DNA from 3 places in the Sporosarcina sp. FSL K6-6792 genome. Region 2 is predicted to be linked to each of the others. Evidence: riboswitches for the same ligand, from Rfam matches in the RefSeq annotation. Region 2 holds a riboswitch; each other region holds the start of a gene.
The links. A riboswitch is a leader RNA that binds a small molecule or an ion and turns the genes downstream of it on or off. The one in region 2 is predicted to bind S-adenosylmethionine.
Positions count from the first base shown of each region.

Region 1: it holds a riboswitch for S-adenosylmethionine, as region 2 does, so the genes downstream of both, MKZ26_RS14180 (cyclase family protein) here and MKZ26_RS11960 (bifunctional homocysteine S-methyltransferase/methylenetetrahydrofolate reductase) in region 2, are expected to answer to the same signal.
Region 3: it holds a riboswitch for S-adenosylmethionine, as region 2 does, so the genes downstream of both, MKZ26_RS07435 (methionine ABC transporter ATP-binding protein) here and MKZ26_RS11960 (bifunctional homocysteine S-methyltransferase/methylenetetrahydrofolate reductase) in region 2, are expected to answer to the same signal.

Region 1 covers NZ_JBBOSA010000001.1:2,894,745-2,898,253, forward strand. The annotation lists gene MKZ26_RS14175 (5-methyltetrahydropteroyltriglutamate--homocysteine S-methyltransferase) at 1-1,074, opposite strand, end outside; gene MKZ26_RS14180 (cyclase family protein) at 1,237-1,974, opposite strand; SAM riboswitch class I at 2,112-2,226, opposite strand; gene MKZ26_RS14185 (acyl-CoA thioesterase) at 2,422-2,898, opposite strand; gene MKZ26_RS14190 (hypothetical protein) at 3,002-3,394, shown strand; gene MKZ26_RS14195 (urease accessory protein UreD) at 3,442-3,509, opposite strand, start outside.
Region 2 covers NZ_JBBOSA010000001.1:2,459,306-2,462,814, reverse strand. The annotation lists gene MKZ26_RS11970 (TetR/AcrR family transcriptional regulator) at 1-396, shown strand, start outside; gene MKZ26_RS11965 (hypothetical protein) at 568-765, opposite strand; SAM riboswitch class I at 1,205-1,313, shown strand; gene MKZ26_RS11960 (bifunctional homocysteine S-methyltransferase/methylenetetrahydrofolate reductase) at 1,473-3,344, shown strand; gene metE (5-methyltetrahydropteroyltriglutamate--homocysteine S-methyltransferase) at 3,390-3,509, shown strand, end outside.
Region 3 covers NZ_JBBOSA010000001.1:1,560,799-1,564,307, reverse strand. The annotation lists gene MKZ26_RS07440 (pyridoxal phosphate-dependent aminotransferase) at 1-573, opposite strand, end outside; SAM riboswitch class I at 1,147-1,257, shown strand; gene MKZ26_RS07435 (methionine ABC transporter ATP-binding protein) at 1,363-2,376, shown strand; gene MKZ26_RS07430 (methionine ABC transporter permease) at 2,366-3,037, shown strand; gene MKZ26_RS07425 (MetQ/NlpA family ABC transporter substrate-binding protein) at 3,055-3,509, shown strand, end outside.

The DNA.
Region 1 (3,509 bases), 440 kb from region 2:
CAACTTTTCCCATTGCTGCTCTTCTGTTAGCTTATTGCCGTGATGCGTTGAAGCGAATCCGCATTGCGGACTTAAGCATAGTTGTTCAAGTGGCACGTATTGTGCAGCTTCTTGAATACGCGCAATGACCGCATCCTTGTCTTCCACTTCGCCATTTTTCGAAGTAACAACACCAAGGACAACCTTCGCTCCGCCGTTTGGCACATGATCCAACGGTTTAAAGTCTCCTGAACGCTCGTCATCATATTCAAGGAAGAAGCCATCCACTTTTTCTTTTGCAAGAAGTGTGGGTGCAATCAGTGCGTAGCTTCCCTCAAACGCCCACGTCGATTGGTAATTTCCGCGACATAGGTGTGTTGTTACGAAAAGATCTTCAGGTTTATCTTCCAAAACACCATTAATGACGCGTAGTGCCAAGTCGATTAGTTGTTCTCTTGAATAGGCTCCGTCGTTAAATGGGATATTCGGTGCAGAAAGCCCCGCAATATAAACATCATCCAACTGCAAGTAGCGTACACCAGCTTCGTAAAATGCTTTCAAAGCATCTTTGTATGCTTGAATAACATCATTGGCAAATTCTTCAATGTCAGGGTAAATCGTTTCATCACGAATTCCGATATTAAAGAGCTGATTCGGACTTGGAATCGTTTGTTTCGCAACGGCACGGCCGCCTACGATTTCATTAAACTCAACAAAGTCTTGAATGAATGGATGATTAGGGTCAAACGAAATCTTGCCTGTGTTTCGAACGTTATATCGTTCTGTTTCAATACCATCAAATACGTAGCCAGTCTCTGGCACATATCCTTCAATTCCGTTCAAATGCTCCAAGAAGTCTAAATGCCACCACGTACGTCTAAATTCACCGTCTGTTACAAGTTCCAAACCAACTTCAATTTGCTTATCAACAACCCGTTTAATTTCCTGTGTTTCTACTTCTCGTAATTGTTGTGCAGTAACTACGCCTTCTTTGAAGTCTTTGCGCGCTTTATGCAAATTATCTGGTCGTAGTAAACTTCCAACATGATCTGCTCTGAATGGTGCTTGCGTTAGTGTTGTCGATTGATTTGTCATGGTATATTCCTTCTTTCTGTTTTAGGAGTAAATTACGGTTTTATTAGGTCAGGAGTGCAAATGAGCAGATCCTCTTTCTTTTCTTATGGCTAGTACGCGAATGAGCGGATTCTCTTGTTTTCTTACGATAGGAACGCAAATGAGCGGGCCCTTTTTCTTTTCTTACGGTAGGATCGCGAATGAGCGTACTGGGAATCCCGATGCTTTTTCCGGCTTCGGAACGATGTTAAAAATGACCGCGCCTTTTGAGGGCACTTTATCTAAGTTTGTTAATAGCTCGATTTGGTAGGTATCTTGTTCAAGAACATAATATTCGCCTAACAGAGATTGGTTCTTTTGAAAATCAATGGCTGAATCCGTATCGAAAGTTTCATGACCGACAGCCTTTACTTTTCTTTCATCAAATAAAAACTTCAAAGCAGCAAGGCCCCAACCCGGTATACGATTATTCCCATCGGCATCTTTATTGCAAAATGCCTCATTATCCGGCCAGCGTTTGCCCCAATCTGTGCGTAATGCCACAAATGTACCAGCCTCAATTTGCCCGTGCTGAGCTTCAAACTTCAGAATGTCTTCGACAGTTAATGTAAAATCATGGTTTGCATCAGATTCTTTCGATTTATCGATGACCACCAGCGGTAATACCAATTCTTTCAAACCCAATTCATCCAAGTATCTTGTATCACGAACGAAGTGAATTGGTGCATCAATATGTGTGCCGTACTGTCCCGCAAATTTAAAGCTCTGTGCGAAAAATCCATCATCGTGATCAAATAATGTTGTAAACTCTGCTGCATCAAATGCTGAAAAACGGGGTGAGTCAGGCCCGAAAGTATGTGTTAAATCGACCCATTCTTTCTTTTTTAATAAAGCAATTGCATTGATTAATTCATTTGACACAATAAGTCTCCCTTCATTTTTTGAAGGTAACTTTAATCTCCAGAAAGAACAAAATCAAAGGGCGGTCGGAGCCTAGACGAAATAAAAAACCTCTTCTAAATTTCAAGAAGAGGTTTTGGCGAATTCGCTATTTGCTCTTCTCATCTCCAAGCAGTAAGCATTACACTTACGCTTCTGGAATTAGCACAGTACTTTTACAAGTCTGTTGCTGAGGTATCATCGGGCCAGTCCCTACACCTCTCTGGATAAGAAAGTTACGTATTTAGTTGTTAATTAGTACAATACAGTCTTCCGAATAGATTGTCAATACACAAAACATGAATTATTTAGATTATACTAGTTTTTACAATGAAACATTTTATGTAAAAAGTAGAAATGGCATTGAAATGATACACGACACAATGTAAAAAACCCACAACTTGCGTGGGCTTTTCCATAACAAATTATTTAATGTTTCATCTCACTCCGCAATTTCCGATGTTCACGGCGTGCGGGGCCTGTTTCAAATAGACTCTTTTCAGCTTCTGTTTCCGGATAAATACCCGGCACAGGAGTAGGCTTATTATTTTCATCCATGGCAACCATCGTTAGGAAGGATTCGGTTGTTAGTTTTGTTTCGCCTGTAAGCAGGTTCATTGAATGGACCGATACAAATACTTCCATCGATGTACGGCCAGTTGACGTGACAATTGCCTCAAGTTCAAGTACATCTCCAACACGCGCCGACGATACAAAATCGACTGAATCGATTGAAGCAGTTACAACCGCTGTTTTTGAATGTTTCATTGCCGTGATATCAGCGATTTCATCTATATACGCGAGAACTTTTCCACCGAAAATTGTCTGCAGATGATTGGTATCGGGCGGCAGTACTAGCTTCGTCTGGATTGTTCGTGATTGGCCCATTGGTCTTTTTTCTTGCATACGACAAACTCCTTTGTAGTAGAACATATTCAATTTGTGATAAAAGGAAACTTTTCCATCAATCATTCCGTATATATAGTATACACATACTGGGGGAAGATTAATGCTGAAATTTATTGATAAATACTATGAAAAAATCACCTGGTCGATTATATTACTTGGACTTATTTTATTCTTTGTAGCAAATGACTATCTATCACTCGTTTTATTTTTATATCTACTTATAAGAGCTTTAAAATCTAGGGATTCCATCCGTAAGACACTTCGGACAACGCCTCTGAGTACTATGGTTATTTATGTGCTCGGTATGATTGTACTTCTTATAGCGCTGGTTTTCATCATGCTTTATTCAGGGGATTTCATAAAGAAGTATAACATTCCAGTTTTCTTGCAATACATTTACATCGCTGTTGTCCTAGTCGGTTCGATGTTTCTCTATACCTGGTTGATGGATTTTTTAATAAAAAAATGGAGTAAAAAAAGGGTATCGAAGTGATGTAAAACTTCAAACCCAAAGAGGACACCCCTCATTGGAGTGTCCTCTTAAACTATTTCTGCCAACAACGCGTATACACGCTTCATCTCTTCCTGCATCGTCCACTGATCAACGG
Region 2 (3,509 bases):
GCAGAAGAAGCTTGGAATGCAGTGAACCAAAATTATGCAAACGATGTTAAAGTTGAGGAGCCACTTCCATTTGTAATCAAGTTATTTGAATTCCTCGAAGAGAATTTTGAATTTATGAAGGTTATTTTAGGACCGAATGGGAATCCCTCTTTTCAAGTTCGATTAAAGGGATTCATAAAAAAGAAAATGCTTCATAAGTTTAGTGATTTCTTGAATGAGGAAAATATGGTGGTTCCACTTGATTATTTAGTAGCTTACGTAAGTTCAGCGCATCTAGGAGTCATTCAATGTTGGCTGGAGAGTGGAATGGATAGATCACCACAAGAAATGGCACATATTTTATCACAAACGACGTTTTGGGGCCCTGCTCATGTGGCTGGATTAAAAAAAGGCTAACTACATTAAGCTTAAATAAAGAATCCCTTCAAATTTGCTACGGCGTCTTCGCCTAGTAACTATAGGTATTCATTTGTTCAATATATAGTAAATCGTAAGCATACAAATCAAATAAAAAAGGTATGTATGGTAGGAGCCCAAACATACCTTGAAGTATCATTAATTATCCGGCTACTGGAACATCGTGATTAATAATACGATGGCTCCAAGCAGGATTGAAATCCATGCCAATGCTTTTTGTGGAGAAGCTAAACAGACTAAGCCTAAAACGAGTGCGCCACCACCTAACCAATAAGGAGCATAAAAGAACCCTATAGCCGCTAAAATTATTGCTAACCAACCAATCCAGATGCCCAAGGAAGTTTTCAAGTCAATGACCTCCCTTCAATTTGATGGGAACAACAACTGAGTAAACGGGTCGTTCGTTATTGTTCTTATAGTTTATTATATGCAGGGTTACAGAGGGGACAGTGGTTAATGGACTCATTATTAATATTATTATTATGTGCATTTAGCTCACTTAGGATGGGGGAGTAAGAGCGGTGGGTTATGCAATCAATTCTGGAAAAGGATCAATTGACAAAAGTGACTTATTGGTACCTTGATTGACCTTTTTAAGCTAAGAGGGACGTAAGAATTTAAATGAAGGATGGCGAAAGGCTGTTTAGCAACTATGTTGTTTAAAGTGATAAGCAATAGTCTGAATCTGTAAAATAAATTAATTACTTTCCAAAAAGGTGTTGCTAATTTTCCAACAATGATGTAAAGTCTGTAATAACGTAACTAAGCAAATCCAATTTAATAGTTTTTCTTATCTAGAGAGGTATAGGGACTGGCCCGATGACACCTCAGCAACCGCCATTTTATGGCATGGTGCTAATTCCAGCAAGTTGATAACACGACTTGGTAGATGAGGAGAAGACTTATTCAGATTTAGAGTCTACTTCCTTTATTCAACATAGGAAGAGGCTCTTTTTATTTTAACTAATTTTCCCATTAAGTAACATATTTTGAAGAATGATGAAGAGTATTTCCGGAACGGGACTTTGGGAAAGTGAAAGGAGCAAGTGATAGTCGTGAATTTACTAGATACTATGAAAGAACGAATTTTGATCGGTGATGGTGCAATGGGAACTCTACTTTATTCACACGGTGTGGATCTTTGTTTTGAAGAGCTGAACTTGACACATCCAGATCAAGTGCTTCGCATCCACCAAGCCTATATAGAGGCAGGTGCGGATATTATTCAAACTAATACGTATGGTGCGAATTATATCAAGTTAGCACGTCATGGGTTAGAGGACAGTGTAAAAAAGATAAATAAAGCCGCAGTTCAAATTGCAAAAAAAGCAGCGGGTAAAAATACGTTCGTCCTTGGAACTATCGGGGGTATTCATGGATCTCGAACATCCATTGGAACAAAGGATGAAATCAAGCGCAGTTTTAGGGAACAACTATATTGCTTACTTCTTGAGGGAGTGGACGGCCTACTTTTAGAAACTTATTACGATTTTGATGAATTAACAACCGTGCTCAAAATTGCACGTGAGGAGACAGATATCCCAATTATTACGAACGTTTCAATGCATGAAGCGGGGGTGCTCCAAAATGGAATAGAGCTCATAGATGCTTTACAGCAGTTGGAAGATTTAGGTGCAGATATAGTAGGCATTAACTGTCGCCTTGGCCCTCACCACATGCTGAAGTCATTAGAAACTGTGCCGTTGATGAAGCGTGCTTTACTCTCGGTGTATCCGAATGCTAGTTATCCAGGATATAAGGATGGGAAACTTTTTTACGAAAATGAGCCTGAATATTTCGAGAAGTTCGCGCTGAGTTTTCGGAAGGCAGGAGTTAGTTTAATAGGAGGATGTTGTGGGACGACGCCAGAACATATTAGGGCCCTAGTGAAAGGACTTACAATTCGGGAACCAATTCAAGAAAAGCTTGTTAAGAAGAAGGAGGTAAAGACAGAGGTTGTGGAGTCTGAATTGAAGGAATCTCAACCGCCAACATTGCTTGAGACAGTGAGAAAAAGACATTCGATAATTGTTGAACTTGATGCGCCCAAACATTTAAACACGGGCAAGTTCTTTGAGGGGGCTCAGGCGTTAAAGGATGCAGGCGTGGATGCCATTACACTGGCCGATAATTCCCTAGCGACGCCGAGAATTTGCAACGCTTCAATGGCTTCGCTTGTTAAACAAAAGATTGGTGCAACACCTTTGGTCCATATTACATGCCGAGATCGCAATCTAATTGGATTACAGTCGCATCTCATGGGATTACACACACTGGGTATTACTGAATTGCTAGCGATTACGGGGGACCCTACGAAAATTGGAGATTTCCCCGGAGCAACATCCGTTTTCGATGTGACATCCTTTGAATTGATTCAACTCATAAAGCAATTCAATGAGGGCATTTCAAAGTCTGGAAAGTCATTGCAACAGAAAACATCCTTTACTGTGGCAGCGGCCTTTAATCCGAACGTGCGTCATTTAGATCGCGCTGTGGAGAGATTAGAGAAAAAAATAGAAGCAGGAGCCGACTATTTTATTACCCAGCCTATCTATAGCACGGAGAAGATAATAGAAGTATACGAGGCAACAAAACATATTGAGACGCCAATTTACATCGGAATTATGCCGCTGACTTCATCGCAAAACGCCGAATTTCTACACAATGAGGTACCAGGCATTAAGTTGACGGATCAAGTACGTGCAAGAATGGCTTTATCTGATGGTAATCGTGAGCAGTCTACGAAAGAAGGCTTACAGGTTTCGAAAGAATTGATCGATGTGGCGCTGGAGCATTTTCATGGCATCTATTTAATCACTCCCTTTATGCGCTATGACATGACCGTGAATTTGACGGAGTATATACACAGTAAAGTGGATGTGATTGTAGCAAGGGAGGTGGTCCAAACCGAGAGTATCGTGTATTAAAACAGATTGAAAAAATACTATAAAAAATAAAGGGGCTAACATACAATGGTAAAAGTACAAAGTTCAACTAGTGGATATCCAAGAATCGGTGGAAAACGTGAATGGAAAAGGGCGTTGGAAAGTTTTTGGAATGGGGCAACATCAGAAGAACAGCTACTGAAAACA
Region 3 (3,509 bases), 900 kb from region 2:
AATCGTTTCTTCAAAAAATGGAAGTGTGGCGGTTGCGCTTGTTGGGTTATTTGGATAGTTCAAATACATTAATTTTGCTTGCTTCTTTTGTTCATCGGAGAGAGCAGAGTAATCAGGTAAAAAATCGTTTTCTGCAAGTAATGGCATTAAATTGTATTTAATATTGGCTAAGCTTACACTCGATAAATAATCGGGATATCCCGGATCCGGCAATAAAAGTAATTCATCTTCGTTCATAATCGCGAGGGGTAACTCGACCAATCCCGGTTTTGTTCCAAATAGAATCGCTACTTCTGTTTTAGGATCAATATGAACATCGTATTCTCGTTTATAAAAGTCAGCAACAGCCTGTTTTAATTCGGCAGTCCCTCTGAATGGGGAGTATCCATGTGTTGTTGGATCTTCAACTGCTTCTTGGAGTGCTTTTATAATATGTGGAGGTGTCGGTTGATCGGGATTTCCACGCCCCAAGTTAATAACGTCGCGTCCTTCAGAAAGTGCTTCTTGTACGTTTCGAACAAGTGATGCGAAAAAGTGCGGTGGTAGGTTCTTGAGTCGATTTGATAGTGCCATGTAATAACCTCTCTTCTATGTAATCCAATCTTTAGTGTAAAAGAGTAAGATAGTATAAGTTTTTCACTTGGAGCAGTATCTAGACTCCAGCGCCTTACCCCTCGAGTCGCTTCGGTCCTTAAGTTAAAGGCAAAGAGCGCCTTTCTCTTGAGGCCCTCCAGCGCTTGTCGGGTCTACCAAGGCGCTTGCGCTTTTCTTGTTGTCTAGCTCCAGGCGCCAGCCGCTCTGAGGCCCAAAGGATGTGGGTCACCTAGCCATTGCCGCAGGACGCGGCGTACTTAGGCTAGGTTCCTTGAAAGCAATCCAGCTATGTGGCCAAAGAGCGCCACGTCGTGCCTGCAAGGAAGCAGGTATGCAGTCGTTGCGACAGGACGTCGCGCTCTTAGACTGCCTTCCCCTGGATCGACTTATGCCTGTCACGTCTAGACGGCGCCTTCCGCTTTTCTTATTGTCAGTATACATGGAATGAAATGAAAATGATAATAAATTGTTATATATCAGAACATATTATGTTGACAATCTTATTGAGACATACTAATATGAAACTTATCAATCAAAATAATTACATAATGGTACTTATCAAGAGAGACTGAGGGATAGGCCCGATGACGTCCAGCAACCCCTTGCGTAATGTAAGGAAGGTGCTAACTCCTACAGAGTGAATTTCATTCTGAAAGATGAGCTGAAACCTTTTTATTTTCGGTGCTTCTTTCATATATGAGAGAAGCATTTTTATATGGTCAGACATCTGAGATTTCGTACTTCTATTTATAGAAAGAGGAGAATTGCATGATTCAAATTCAAAACGTATCAAAAGTATACAAAACAAAAGAGAGAATCGTGACTGGTGTTGATAATGTCTCACTCGACATTAACACAGGAGAAATTTTCGGAATCGTAGGTTACTCAGGTGCAGGGAAGAGTTCTCTTATCCGTTGTCTAAATTTGTTGGAAAAACCAACGAGCGGAACGATCTTAGTAGATGGATTAAATTTGATGAAGTTACGGGGGAATAATCTCCGTCAGGCACGTCTGAAAATAGGAATGATTTTTCAACACTTTTATTTAATCAGCCAAAAGACAGTATATGAAAATATAGCATTTGCTTTACGGGCAGCCAAAACGCCTGCCGATAAAATTAACGCTCGGGTAACGGACTTACTAGAAATGGTTGGCCTCTCTGATAAACGGGATGTTTATCCTGCGCAGCTGAGTGGTGGCCAGAAGCAGCGGGTAGGTATTGCCCGAGCACTAGCGAATAATCCTTCAGTGTTACTGTGTGATGAAGCAACATCTGCATTAGATCCAAATACGACGCTATCTATTTTAAGGCTGTTGAAGAAAATAAATAAAGAATTGAAGATTACAATCGTTCTAATAACACATGAGATGAATGTCGTGAAAGAAATTTGTGATCGCATGGCAATTATGCAAGATGGAAAAGTGATTGAAGAAGGACAAGTATATGATATATTTTCAAATCCACAAGAAGAATTGACAAAGGAATTTATCAGTAGTGTTGTGTCATTTGATGTACCGGAAATGATTTTGAGCAAGTGTACGGGCAAACTGGTCAAGGTCATGTTTAAAGGTGATGTTGCAGGCGATGGAATTATCTCAGATACTGTGCAGAAATTTACTATACAAGGTAATTTCCTACACGGCTCCATTGAATATATTCAAGAAAGGCCACTCGGTACTTTCCTGATGGAACTAAAAGGCGAGGATGACGAAATAGAAAAGGCAATTGCCTATATGTCATCACGAGCTGCTCAAGTGGAGGTAATTGACAATGGGAATTGATTTACAACACGTTATAGAGTTAATGCCTGATATTACAAAAGCATTTGGTGAAACACTTTATATGATAAGTATTTCTCTCGTTATTGCACTTGTTATTGGGCTTCCGCTAGGGATTTTGCTGTTCACTACCGATAAAGGATTATTTTTAGAAAATCGGGCATTGAACTCAGTTATTGGCTTTATCGTCAATATGGTCCGTTCTGTGCCGTTTATTATTTTACTCGTCGCGTTAATCCCTTTAACGATTTTAATAGTAGGTACTCCGATTGGCCCTGGGGCTGCTAGTGTTTCATTATCTGCGGCAGCAATTCCTTTTTTCGCAAGAATTGTGGAGACTTCACTAAGGGAGATTGATAAAGGTGTTATCGAAGCTGCAATCGCTGTTGGTGCAACTCCGTGGATGATTATCAAAGATGTACTATTGCCTGAAGCAAAAACAAGTATTATTCAAGGCGTGACACTTACTGTAATTAGTTTAGTCGCCTATTCAGCAATGGCTGGTGTTGTTGGTGGTGGCGGAATCGGGGATTTAGCAATTCGATTCGGCTACTATCGTTACGACAATACAATAATGGTAGTGACCGTGGTGATATTAATACTATTTGTACAAGTAATTCAATTTGCAGGAGATCGGATTTCAAAAGTAATTGATAAACGATGATGGGGAGAGAGAAAATTATGAAAAAGTTTCTATTAGTTGTATTAGTACTTATAGTTGGAACCGCACTAGCTGCTTGTGGTGGCAAAGAAAAAGCTTCGGATGACAAATCTGTGAAAATTGGTGCAACCGCTGGACCATATAGTGATATGTTGAAAAAGGCGATTATTCCTGGACTTGAAGAAAAGGGATATAAAGTTGAACTAATTGAGTTTAGTGATTATATCCAGCCGAACAATGCACTGGCAAGTGGCGATATTGATGCAAACCTGTTCCAAAACACGACTTATTTAGAAAATGTCGTTAAAGAAACGGAAGCTGAATTATCACCACTTATTATCGTACCAACAGCTCCAATGGGCATTTATTCGAATAAATTCAAGACAATTGAAGCTATTGAAGATGGAGCAAAAGTTACCATTCCAAACGATCCAGTTAATGGAGCCCGCGCCCTTTTAGTGTTACAGGATGAAGG